3 regions of the Streptomyces sp. Sge12 genome follow, and region 2 is predicted to be linked to each of the others. Evidence: riboswitches for the same ligand, from Rfam matches in the RefSeq annotation. Region 2 holds a riboswitch; each other region holds the start of a gene.
What was found. A riboswitch is a leader RNA that binds a small molecule or an ion and turns the genes downstream of it on or off. The one in region 2 is predicted to bind cyclic di-AMP.
Positions count from the first base shown of each region.

Region 1: another riboswitch for cyclic di-AMP. It lies ahead of B6R96_RS21450 (LysM peptidoglycan-binding domain-containing protein); the one in region 2 lies ahead of B6R96_RS06435 (LysM peptidoglycan-binding domain-containing M23 family metallopeptidase).
Region 3: another riboswitch for cyclic di-AMP. It lies ahead of B6R96_RS09430 (M23 family metallopeptidase); the one in region 2 lies ahead of B6R96_RS06435 (LysM peptidoglycan-binding domain-containing M23 family metallopeptidase).

Region 1 covers NZ_CP020555.1:4,786,256-4,789,518, forward strand. Annotated here, with positions in the region: gene B6R96_RS21440 (cytochrome P450 family protein) at 1-233, shown strand, start outside; gene B6R96_RS21445 (LysM peptidoglycan-binding domain-containing protein) at 336-1,373, shown strand; cyclic di-AMP (ydaO/yuaA leader) riboswitch at 1,650-1,822, shown strand; gene B6R96_RS21450 (LysM peptidoglycan-binding domain-containing protein) at 1,825-2,541, shown strand; gene eno (phosphopyruvate hydratase) at 2,828-3,263, shown strand, end outside.
Region 2 covers NZ_CP020555.1:1,429,906-1,433,168, forward strand. Annotated here, with positions in the region: partial or broken gene B6R96_RS06430 (SGNH/GDSL hydrolase family protein) at 98-885, opposite strand; gene B6R96_RS06435 (LysM peptidoglycan-binding domain-containing M23 family metallopeptidase) at 1,049-2,011, opposite strand; cyclic di-AMP (ydaO/yuaA leader) riboswitch at 2,014-2,189, opposite strand; gene B6R96_RS06440 (tyrosine-protein phosphatase) at 2,505-3,263, shown strand, end outside.
Region 3 covers NZ_CP020555.1:2,181,665-2,184,927, forward strand. Annotated here, with positions in the region: gene B6R96_RS09425 (GntR family transcriptional regulator) at 1-624, opposite strand, end outside; gene B6R96_RS09430 (M23 family metallopeptidase) at 829-1,632, opposite strand; cyclic di-AMP (ydaO/yuaA leader) riboswitch at 1,646-1,804, opposite strand; gene B6R96_RS09435 (M16 family metallopeptidase) at 2,022-3,263, opposite strand, start outside.

The sequences.
Region 1 (3,263 bases), 3.4 Mb from region 2:
CCCTCGACCTCTCCCGCGCCGACAACCAGCACCTCGGATACGGTCACGGGATCCACTACTGCCTCGGGGCCCCGCTCGCCCGCCTCGAAGGACAGACGGCGCTCGCCACGCTGCTGACGCGCCTGCCCGATCTGGAACTTGCTGTTCCGTCCCAAGACCTGCGCTGGCGTGGGGGGTTGATCATGCGGGGGCTGCGCACTCTTCCCGTTCGCTTCACGCCTCAAAACACTTAAGCGGAATCTGATTAAAAGTCAGGTTCGACTTGAACTTGTGACAATCGTTCGAAGGCCGCTAGGTTCTGCCGTTACCCCGCTGTTATGCGAAAGGTGCACTACATGCGTTCCGGGAACGGCCGTCACAGACGCCCCCGCCAGGTCCCCGCGCTGGTCGTCACAGCCGGAGTCACTGGCTCCGCGCTGGCTCTGCCGCTGCTCGCGGCCACCAGCGCCACTGCCGCCGACACGTCCACGTGGGACAAGGTCGCCGAATGCGAGAGCGGCGGCTCCTGGAGTGCCAACTCCGGCAGCGGCTCCTACGGCGGACTCCAGTTCACGCAGGAGGAGTGGCAGGGCGCCGGCGGTCTCGACTTCGCCGAGCGCCCCGACCTGGCGAGCAGGTCCCAGCAGATCGCGGTGGCCGAGCGCGTGCTGAAGTCCACCGGCCCGCAGGCGTGGCCGCTGTGCGCGGCCTCCGCGGGCCTCGACAAGGAGAGCCCCGCCGCGCAGGTCGACCCCGGTCTGCCCGGCGGTACGGGCCCCCTCGCCCCCTCGCCGTCCCGCCCGGACGACGTCGTCCCGTCCACCGGCGGCGGCGCGCGGTCCACGGACTACGGTGCGCCGACCCCGGCCCCGAGCCCGTCGGACACCCCGTTCCTCATTCCCGACGCCCCGTCCATCGGACTGCCCGTCATGCCCGCGCCGGACGTCCCGACGACGCCTCCCGTGGACCCGACGGCCCCGACCCTGCCGGGCGACCCGACCACCACGCCGGCCCCCGTCGACCCGACGGCGCCCACGCTCCCGGTGGACCCGACCGCCCCGACCACCCCGCCGGCCACGCCCGGACTGCCTCCCGTCGACCCGACGTCCCCTGCGACCCCCGGGGCTCCCGAGACCCCGCAGACGCTGGGTGCCACTCCCGCCGAGGGCAGCGGCAAGCACCGCGGTGCCCCGGCGGCCGAGCCGACGGCCCCCTCTGACACCGCGTCGGACCCCACGTACACGGTCCAGGTGGGCGACAGCCTGGCGACCATCGCGGTCGCCAAGGGCGTGAGGGGCGGCTGGAACGGCCTCTACGAAGCCAATGAGCAGGTCATCGGTGACGACGCCAACCTGATCAAGCCCGGCCAGAATCTGGATCTAACCACGCAATAAGGGCAGTTCAGTTATCCGGAAAGAGTCGAATGTCGGTTTTCGGCAAGTGAGACATGCGTCTCTTCCGGTCAACTGGCGTGTCCCGCCCGGGGGCTTCCGCAAACCCCGTCCTCACCTGCGCAAACACCCCTCCGGGGAGCGCAAGTAGGGGCCGTTTCTCCCCGATGTTGCTCGTTGAACATCGGGGAGAGACCTGTCTACCTTCTGAATCGCTCGCCACCGCGGGCTCCTTCGACCGCATCGCCGAATCCTGCCGGCGGACGGGGGGAACAGTCGTCGCGTCAAGCGCCGAAGGCAGGAGCGGGGGAACCAAGGTAGGTGCCGGGAGCGGCCGTTGAGAGACGGTCACGCCACCGGCTTGGGGTTAAGACGTGCGCTAGGTCGCACGGCCGGGCAACTCACTCGCCCGAACCCGACAGCTCACCTCGTAGGCGTCGGTGAGGAGAACTCCATGCTGCTTTCCGGCAAGGGCAAGCACCGTCGCGGTACTGCAATCGAGCGGTCTGTCCGGATCGTCACGCTCGCCGGTGTCGCCGGTGTGGCCGTGGCCGCCCCCCTGATGGCCGCGGGCACCGCCAGCGCCGCCACCGCGTCCGAGTGGGACAAGGTCGCGCAGTGCGAGTCCGGTGGCAACTGGGCCATCAACACGGGCAACGGCTACTACGGCGGCCTGCAGTTCTCGTCCTCCACGTGGGCCGGTTTCGGCGGCAAGTCCTACGCCCCGCAGGCCAACCAGGCCACCAAGGCGCAGCAGATAGCCGTCGCGGAGAAGGTCCTCAAGAGCCAGGGCAAGGGCGCCTGGCCGTCCTGCGGCAAGGGCCTGTCGGGCTCCGCCTACACCGGTGGCGGCGCCGAGACCCCGGCGCAGAACAAGCCGCAGAACAAGCCGCAGTCGAAGCCGAAGGCCGAGACGAAGAAGGTCGAGACCAAGGCCGCTCCGAAGACGAAGCGCGCCGAGGCTCCGGTCACCCGTTCCGAGCGCACCGAGACTCCGGCCGCGCCGCAGACCGGCAACGGCTCGTACGAGGTGAAGCCGGGCGACACCCTGGGCACCATCGCCGAGACCAACGGCGTCAAGGGCGGCTGGGAGAAGCTCTTCGAGCTGAACAAGGACATCGTCTCGGACGCCGACCTGATCTTCCCGGGTCAGAAGCTGAAGCTCAGCTGAACAATGCGGCACATGCCGCAGAACCCTGCGCCCGCGGTCCGCTGACTGCGTGCAGGATGTCCACCGCCCGGCGCGTGCCCCACGCGCCGGGCGGTGCCGTGCGCGGCCCCGAAATGCCGATGATCAAGAGACTTATGTCCCGGAAGAGGGGTATTCGGTCCCTTTTTCGTCCCAGGGTCCGGGCGGTCGGCCGGTCGAGTGCCCGGAGCCGGTTAGGCTCTAGGCGGCAAGGCCATCCCACGGCCTGACACGCCACCGCACACCCAGCGTCACATCCCAGAAGGAGATGCTCGTGCCGTCCATCGACGTCGTCGTAGCCCGGGAAATCCTGGACTCCCGAGGCAACCCCACGGTCGAGGTCGAGGTGGGCCTCGACGATGGCAGCACCGGCCGTGCTGCAGTTCCGTCCGGCGCCTCCACCGGTGCCTTCGAGGCCATCGAGCTCCGTGACGGTGACCCCAACCGCTACATGGGCAAGGGCGTCGAGAAGGCCGTCCTCGCCGTGATCGAGCAGATCGGCCCGGAGCTCGTCGGCTACGACGCCACCGAGCAGCGGCTGATCGACCAGGCCATGTTCGACCTGGACGCCACCGACAACAAGGGCTCGCTCGGCGCCAACGCCATCCTCGGCGTGTCCCTGGCCGTCGCGCACGCCGCGTCCGAGGCCTCGGACCTTCCGCTCTTCCGCTACCTCGGCGGTCCGAACGCGCACCTGCTGCCCG
Region 2 (3,263 bases):
GCGCCTCCAGGGAGGGTGGGGTCAGGATGGTCGTGCTTCTACGACCATCCCAACGCACACCGGCCCCGAAGGATTCCGCTTGCCGCCCCCGACCCTGTTACAGCGGCAGCAGGTCCGGCCGCTTCGCCGCCACGTGGTCGCCGGAGGACTCCCCGCGCAGCCGTCGGCCGATCCACGGCGCGAGGTGCTCGCGCGCCCACTGGATGTTGTCCCGGGTGACGTCCACGGAGCCGCGCGGGCGCTGCGGGGGCCACGGCTGGTCGGGGTCGGCCGGCACCGGGAGGCCGAGCACCTGGGCGGCGCGCAGCGCGACCCGCGTGTGGCCCTCGGGTGAGAGGTGCAGCCGGTCGGTGTCCCAGGCCCGCCGGTCCTGTACGGACTTCAGCGACCAGAGGTCGAGCACCGGGCAGTCGTAGCGGTCGGCGATGGCGCGGACGTGCGCGCTGTAGGTCGCGACCTTGCCGCGCAGGTGCTTGAGCACCGGCACGCCGCGGGTGTCGAAGCCCGTGGTGATCATGACCTGGCCGACGGCCCCGGTGAGGTCGGCCACGGCCGCCTCGAAGCGCTCCGCCACGTCGTCCGGGTCGGTCCCGGGCCGGATGATGTCGTTGCCGCCCGCACAGAAGGTCACGAGGTCCGGCGCGAGGGCCTTGGCCCTCGGGAGCTGGTCGGCCACGATCTGGTCGAGGAGCTTCCCCCGCACCGCCAGATTCGCATAACGGAAGTCGTGCTCGTCGCGCTGGTCCGCCAGGAGCACGGCGAGCCGGTCGGCCCAGCCGAGATAGGAATCCCCCGGGTCCCGGGTCCCCCCACGCCTTCGGTGAAGCTGTCCCCGATCGCCGCGTACGAGCCGATGGTCTTGAGTTTCGTCGTCGTCGCTGCCACGGGAACCCATACTTCACTCCCGTAACCAACCTACGCCAACGTAATGAGGGGTTGACGGACCGTGATCTATACCACGCATGGGATAAGGAATAAGTACACGTGAGGCCGGGACCCCCCTCGGGTCCCGGCCCCACGCGGGTCGGCGGTCCGCCGGCGGGTGCCGTCAGAGGCTCGCGCCCTTCGAGCGGAGGTAGGCGATCGGGTCCAGGTCCGAGCCGTAGGACGGGCTCGTGCGGATCTCGAAGTGCAGGTGCGGGCCGGTCGAATTGCCGGTGGAGCCGGAGAGGCCGATGCTCTGGCCGGCGGTGACGCTCTGACCGGAGGAGACGGAGAGCTGGGAGAGGTGGGCGTACTGGGAGTACTTGCCGTCCGCGTGGCGGATGACGACCTCGTTGCCGTACGAGCCGCTCCAGCCGGCGGAGACCACGGTGCCCGCGCCGACGGCCTTGACGCTGGTGCCGGAGCTCGCGATGAAGTCGACGCCCGTGTGGTAACCGGAGGACCACATGGCTCCCGCGACCTTGTACTGGGTGGAGATCCCACCACTGACCGGGGCCACGAAGCCGGCGGCCGACTGCGGCGCGGCCGGGGCCTCGGCGCGGGCCTCGGCGCGGGACCCGGTGGTGGCCTCGCGCTGCACGGGGGCGGCCTTGCCGGCCTGCTTGCGCTCCTGCTTGGGCGCGGCCGGCTCGGCCGGCTTCGCGTCGGCCTCGGGGGCGGCCGGGGCGGCAGCCGCCCGGCCCGCACCGCCGAGGGTCAGCTTCAGGCCCGGGTGGATCAGCGACGGGTTGCTGCCGACGGCCTCGCGGTTGTCGGCGTACAGCTGCTCCCAGCCGCCCGACAGGTGGCGCTCGGCGGCGATCTTGGAGAGGTAGTCGCCCGGCACGACCGTGTACACGGACGGGGCGGCCTGCACGGCGGCGACGGGCGCCGCCGGGAGCGCGGCCGGGGCCTGCGGGGCCACCGCGGGAGCGACCGCGGGGGCGGCGGCCGGAGCACCGGCCGCCTGGGCGCCGGCGGCACCGATCAGCGGCAGCGCGAGGGCCGCGCCGCCGGTTCCGGCGACGGCGAAACCGCGCGAAAGGGAAAGGGACTTGGGGCGGCGGTGCTTACCCTTTGCAGGCATGACGAATTCCTCTCCGGCGCCTGCGAGGTGAGCTGTCGGGTTCGGACTGGAGATGTCCGGCCGTACATGTACGGGACATGAACGGCTTCACCCCGAGCCGTCCCGGTGAAAGGATCTCCGGGCCGGCGGCTTACCTGGTTCCCCCGCTCCTGCCGCACGAATAGGTCGGATGCGGTTTCCGGGAGGCGGCAGGATTTGGCGTTCCGCCCGGATCGATCGCGAAGGTAATCCCTTGCGGCCGCGCGCTACAAGCCGCGAATTCCCTGACGGAATAACAGGCATGAGGGACCGGCGGAATTCCGGTCACCCTGCGTCCATTCCCGACCGTCAACAGCCGCCCCGACCGGGCCATTCGCCTTCAGCGATCAGGCACTCACGGTCACCGTATGATCTGGCTCACGGGGACGTGCCCGATCTCGCCTCCGGATATGGCAAGTTGGCGCCAAGTAGTGTAATTCGGACACAGCACCCAGGATGCGGCGGAGGAGTTGCTTTGACCCAGCAGATACAGGAGCCGGAGCTGACCGGAGTGCGCAATTTCCGCGATGTGGGCGGATTGCCGACTTCTGACGGCCGAACGGTCATGACGGGACGACTGTACCGAAGCGGACATCTCGCACATGCCACCGAAAGCGATGCGGAGTTCCTCGCCTCGCTCGGCCTCCACACCATCTTCGATTTCCGCAACGGCGCCGACCACGCCCTGGAGGGGCCGGACGTCGAACTGCCGGGCGTGCGCAACGTCAACATCCCGCTCTCGGACCCGGCCGACGGGCGGGAGTTCTGGCGGCTGGTCCGCGAGGGCGACCTCGTGCAGCTGCGCGAGCTCCTGGGCGAGGGCAGGGCCGCCGCCCGGATGTCGAACTCGTACCGCGGGATCATCCGCCTGCGCACCACCGAGCACAGCCGGGTCGTGCACGCCCTCGCCGAGGACAGCGTCCCCGCCCTCATGCACTGCGCGGCCGGCAAGGACCGGGCCGGCCTGTCGATCGCCGTCACCCTGCTCGCGCTGGGCGTCGAGCGCGAGGCGATCGTGACGGACTACCTGGAGTCGAACGCCCCGCACCGCCGCTACCGCGTGCGCCGCACCGACGAGTCGGCGGACGCCCGCTCCCCCGAGGTGATGGAGCTGCTCGCACCGCTCTTCGACGCGCGCGCCGAATACCTGGTGGCCGCCTTCGACACCATCGACGAGATCTGGGGCGGGGTGGACCGCTACCTGGCGGAGGGCCTCGGGCTGCGGCCCGAGACC
Region 3 (3,263 bases), 750 kb from region 2:
GCGCACCCGCAGCCGGTGCGCCCCCGCCGCCCGTTCGGCGTGGAGCACGGTCAGCGCCCGCGCCCGCTCGGCGTCCCCGCGCGCCACCGCGTCCACGATCGCGCCGTGCTCCGCCCAGGACTCCACCGGCCGGGCCGGCGCCTCCACCACGTACATCCAGGCGACCTTGTGCCGCATCTGCGTGAGCAGCGCGATCAGCCCGGGGCTGCCGGAGGACTGCGCGAGCGTCTCGTGGAACCAGCCGCCCAGGGAGCGCAGGTCCTCCCCCTGGCCCCGCCTGGCCCGCTCCTGCCCCAGCCTGACCAGCCCCCGCAGCACCTTGAGGTGTGCGTCGGTGCGCCGCCGGGCCGCTCTGGCGGCCGCCAGGGGCTCCAGCAGCATCCGCAGCTCCAGCAGGTCCGCGGCCTCCTGCTCGGTCGGCTCGGCCACGCAGGCCCCCGCATGGCGCCGCGTGGTCACGAAGCCTTCGGACTCCAGGGTCCGCAGGGCCTCGCGGACCGGGACGCGCGAGACCCCGTACCGGCGGGCCAGCACCTCCTCGGTCAGCCGCGCGCCCGGCTCGAACGCCCCGGAGACGATGTCGTCGCGGATTGCTGTGCATACCGCGTGCGCAGGAATACGCAAGACCGAACCTCCGCCTATTTCCGACTGCCAGCCTGATTGCACGCACATGCGCGTACCGAGACTCTATTGCAACACACGATAATTTCCGAGAGCAGCCGAAAATGCGAAACATTTGCACAGGGACGCGCAACACAAAGACCCCGGCTCGGGGAGCCGGGGTCTTCGGTGGAGCAGAAGGTGGAGCCGAAGCTGCTCGGGGCAGCGTCAGAGCTCGACGCCGTGCGAGCGCAGGTACGCGATCGGGTCGATGTCCGAGCCGTACTGCGAGCCCGTGCGGGCCTCGAAGTGCAGGTGCGGGCCGCTGGAGTTGCCGGTGGAGCCCGACAGGCCGATCTGCTGGCCGGGGGTGACCTGCTGGCCGACCGAGACGTTCAGCGAGGTCATGTGCCCGTACTGGGTGTACGTACCGTCGTTGTGCTTGATGACGACGTTGTTGCCGTACGCGCCACCCCAGCCGGCCTCGACGACGGTGCCGACGCCGACGGCGTGGACCGAGGTGCCGGAGGCGGCGTGGAAGTCGATGCCCGTGTGGCTGCCGGAGGACCACATGCCGCCGCCCGCGTGGTACTGCGTGCTGACGTAGGAGCCGTCCACCGGGGCGACGAAGGTGTTGAGGCGCTTGCGCTCCTCCTCGCGGGCGGCGCGCTCGGCGGCCTCGCGCTCGGCCTTCGCCTTGGCCTCGGCGAGGCGCTTGGCCTCCGCGGCCTTCTGCTTCGCGTCGGCCTCGGCCTGCGCCTTGGCGGCGGCGTGCTCGGCGGCGCGGTGCTGGGCGTCGGCCTGCTCGGAGATGTCACCCGCGAGCTCGTCGGCGACGACGACGGCACCGAGGCCGTTGTCCTGGCCGATGTTGCTGCTGTGGTTGTCCGCGGCGAAGGCCGGGGCGGCGAGGGAGCCGACGACACCCGTGGTGGCGATCGCGGCGATACCGGCGTAACCGGCGGTCTTGCGGCTCAGACGGCTGGAACCACGGTGCTTACCGGAACCAGCGGGACGACTGCCAAACGCCATGAAGGGTTTGATCCTTTCCTTCCTTCTCGCCTACCGGGTTAGCTGACGGGTTCGGAGCAGGAAGGTCTCCTACGGGCCTCCTCTTACGAGGGGGTCCGATTCACCCCAGGGACTCATGTGGGTCCCCGGCTCCCCAGGCTCGCGCCTGACGGGGACTCGGCGATCGCTGCCCGGTGCCGCGGGTGCGGCGGGCACAACTGACGGACAGCACGGCCGACGCTAGGCGGATCATCAGTCAATCGCCAAACAGACGCGGCTTTTTGTTGCGTACGCCACACCGCATACAAGCAACCTCACCATTAAACGGACAAAAGGGGTTCCGGTGAACAAGTCACCAGAACCCCTTGCTGAAACCTTCAGCCGGCCCTCAAGGAGCCGTCGCCCGACCGTCAGTTGGAGACGACCGTGACCTCACCGATCCCGAGGGCCCGCACGGGCTCCTCGATGAGCGACGCATCGCCCACCAGGACGGTGACCAGCCGGTCCGCCGGGAAGGCCTTCACGACCGCCGACGTCGCCTCCACCGTGCCGGTTTCGGCCAGCTGGGCGTACAACTGCGCCTGGTAGTCGTCCGGCAGTTCCTGCTCGACCTGGTCCGCGAGGGTGCCCGCGACCGAGGCCGCCGTCTCGAACTTCAGCGGGGCGACGCCCACCAAGTTCTGTACGGCGACATCGCGTTCGGCGTCGGTCAGACCGCCCTCGGCGAGGGTGCGCAGCACCTTCCAGAGGTCCTCCAGCGCCGGGCCCGTGTTCGGTGTGTCCACCGAGCCGCTGATGGCGAGCATCGAGGCACCCTTGCCGTCCGCGGTGGAGCGCAGCACCTGGCCGAAGGCGCGCACCCCGTAGGTGTAGCCCTTCTCCTCGCGCAGCACCTTGTCCAGGCGCGAGGTGAGGGTGCCGCCCAGGCAGTACGTGCCGAGCACCTGGGCCGCCCACACCCGGTCGTGGCGGTCCGCCCCGATCCGGCCGATCAGCAGCTGCGTCTGGACCGCGCCGGGCCGGTCCACGATGACCACGCGGCCGGTGTCGTCCGCGGTCACCGGCGGCACCGGGAGGGCGGCGGCGGTGTTGCCCGTCCAGGTGCCCAGGGTGTCCGCCAGCACGGCGTCCAGGTCGATGCCGGTCAGGTCGCCGACGACCACCGCGGTGGCGGTGGCGGGCCGTACGTGGGCCTCGTAGAAGGCGCGTACGGCGGCGGAGTCGATCCGGGCGACCGTCTCCTCGGTGCCCTGGCGCGGCCGGGACATCCGCAGGGTGGCCGGGAAGAGCTCCTTGGAGAGCTGCTTGGCGGCGCGGCGCTGCGGGTTGGCCAGCTCGTGCGGGATCTCGTCGAGCCGGTTGCGCACCAGCCGGTCGACCTCGGCGTCGGCGAAGGCCGGGGCGCGCAGCGCCTCGGCGAGCAGGCCCAGCGCCTTGGGCAGGCGGGAGGCCGGGACCTCCAGCGAGACCCGGATGCCCGGGTGGTCGGCGTGCGCGTCGAGGGTGGCGCCGCAGCGCTCCAGCTCGGCCGCGAACTCCTCGGCGGAGTGCTTGTCGGTGCCCTCGGAGAGCGCCCGCGCCATGATGGTCGCCACGCCGTCCAGGCCGGCGGGCTCGGCGTCGAGCGGCGCGGCGAGATTGACCTCGACCGC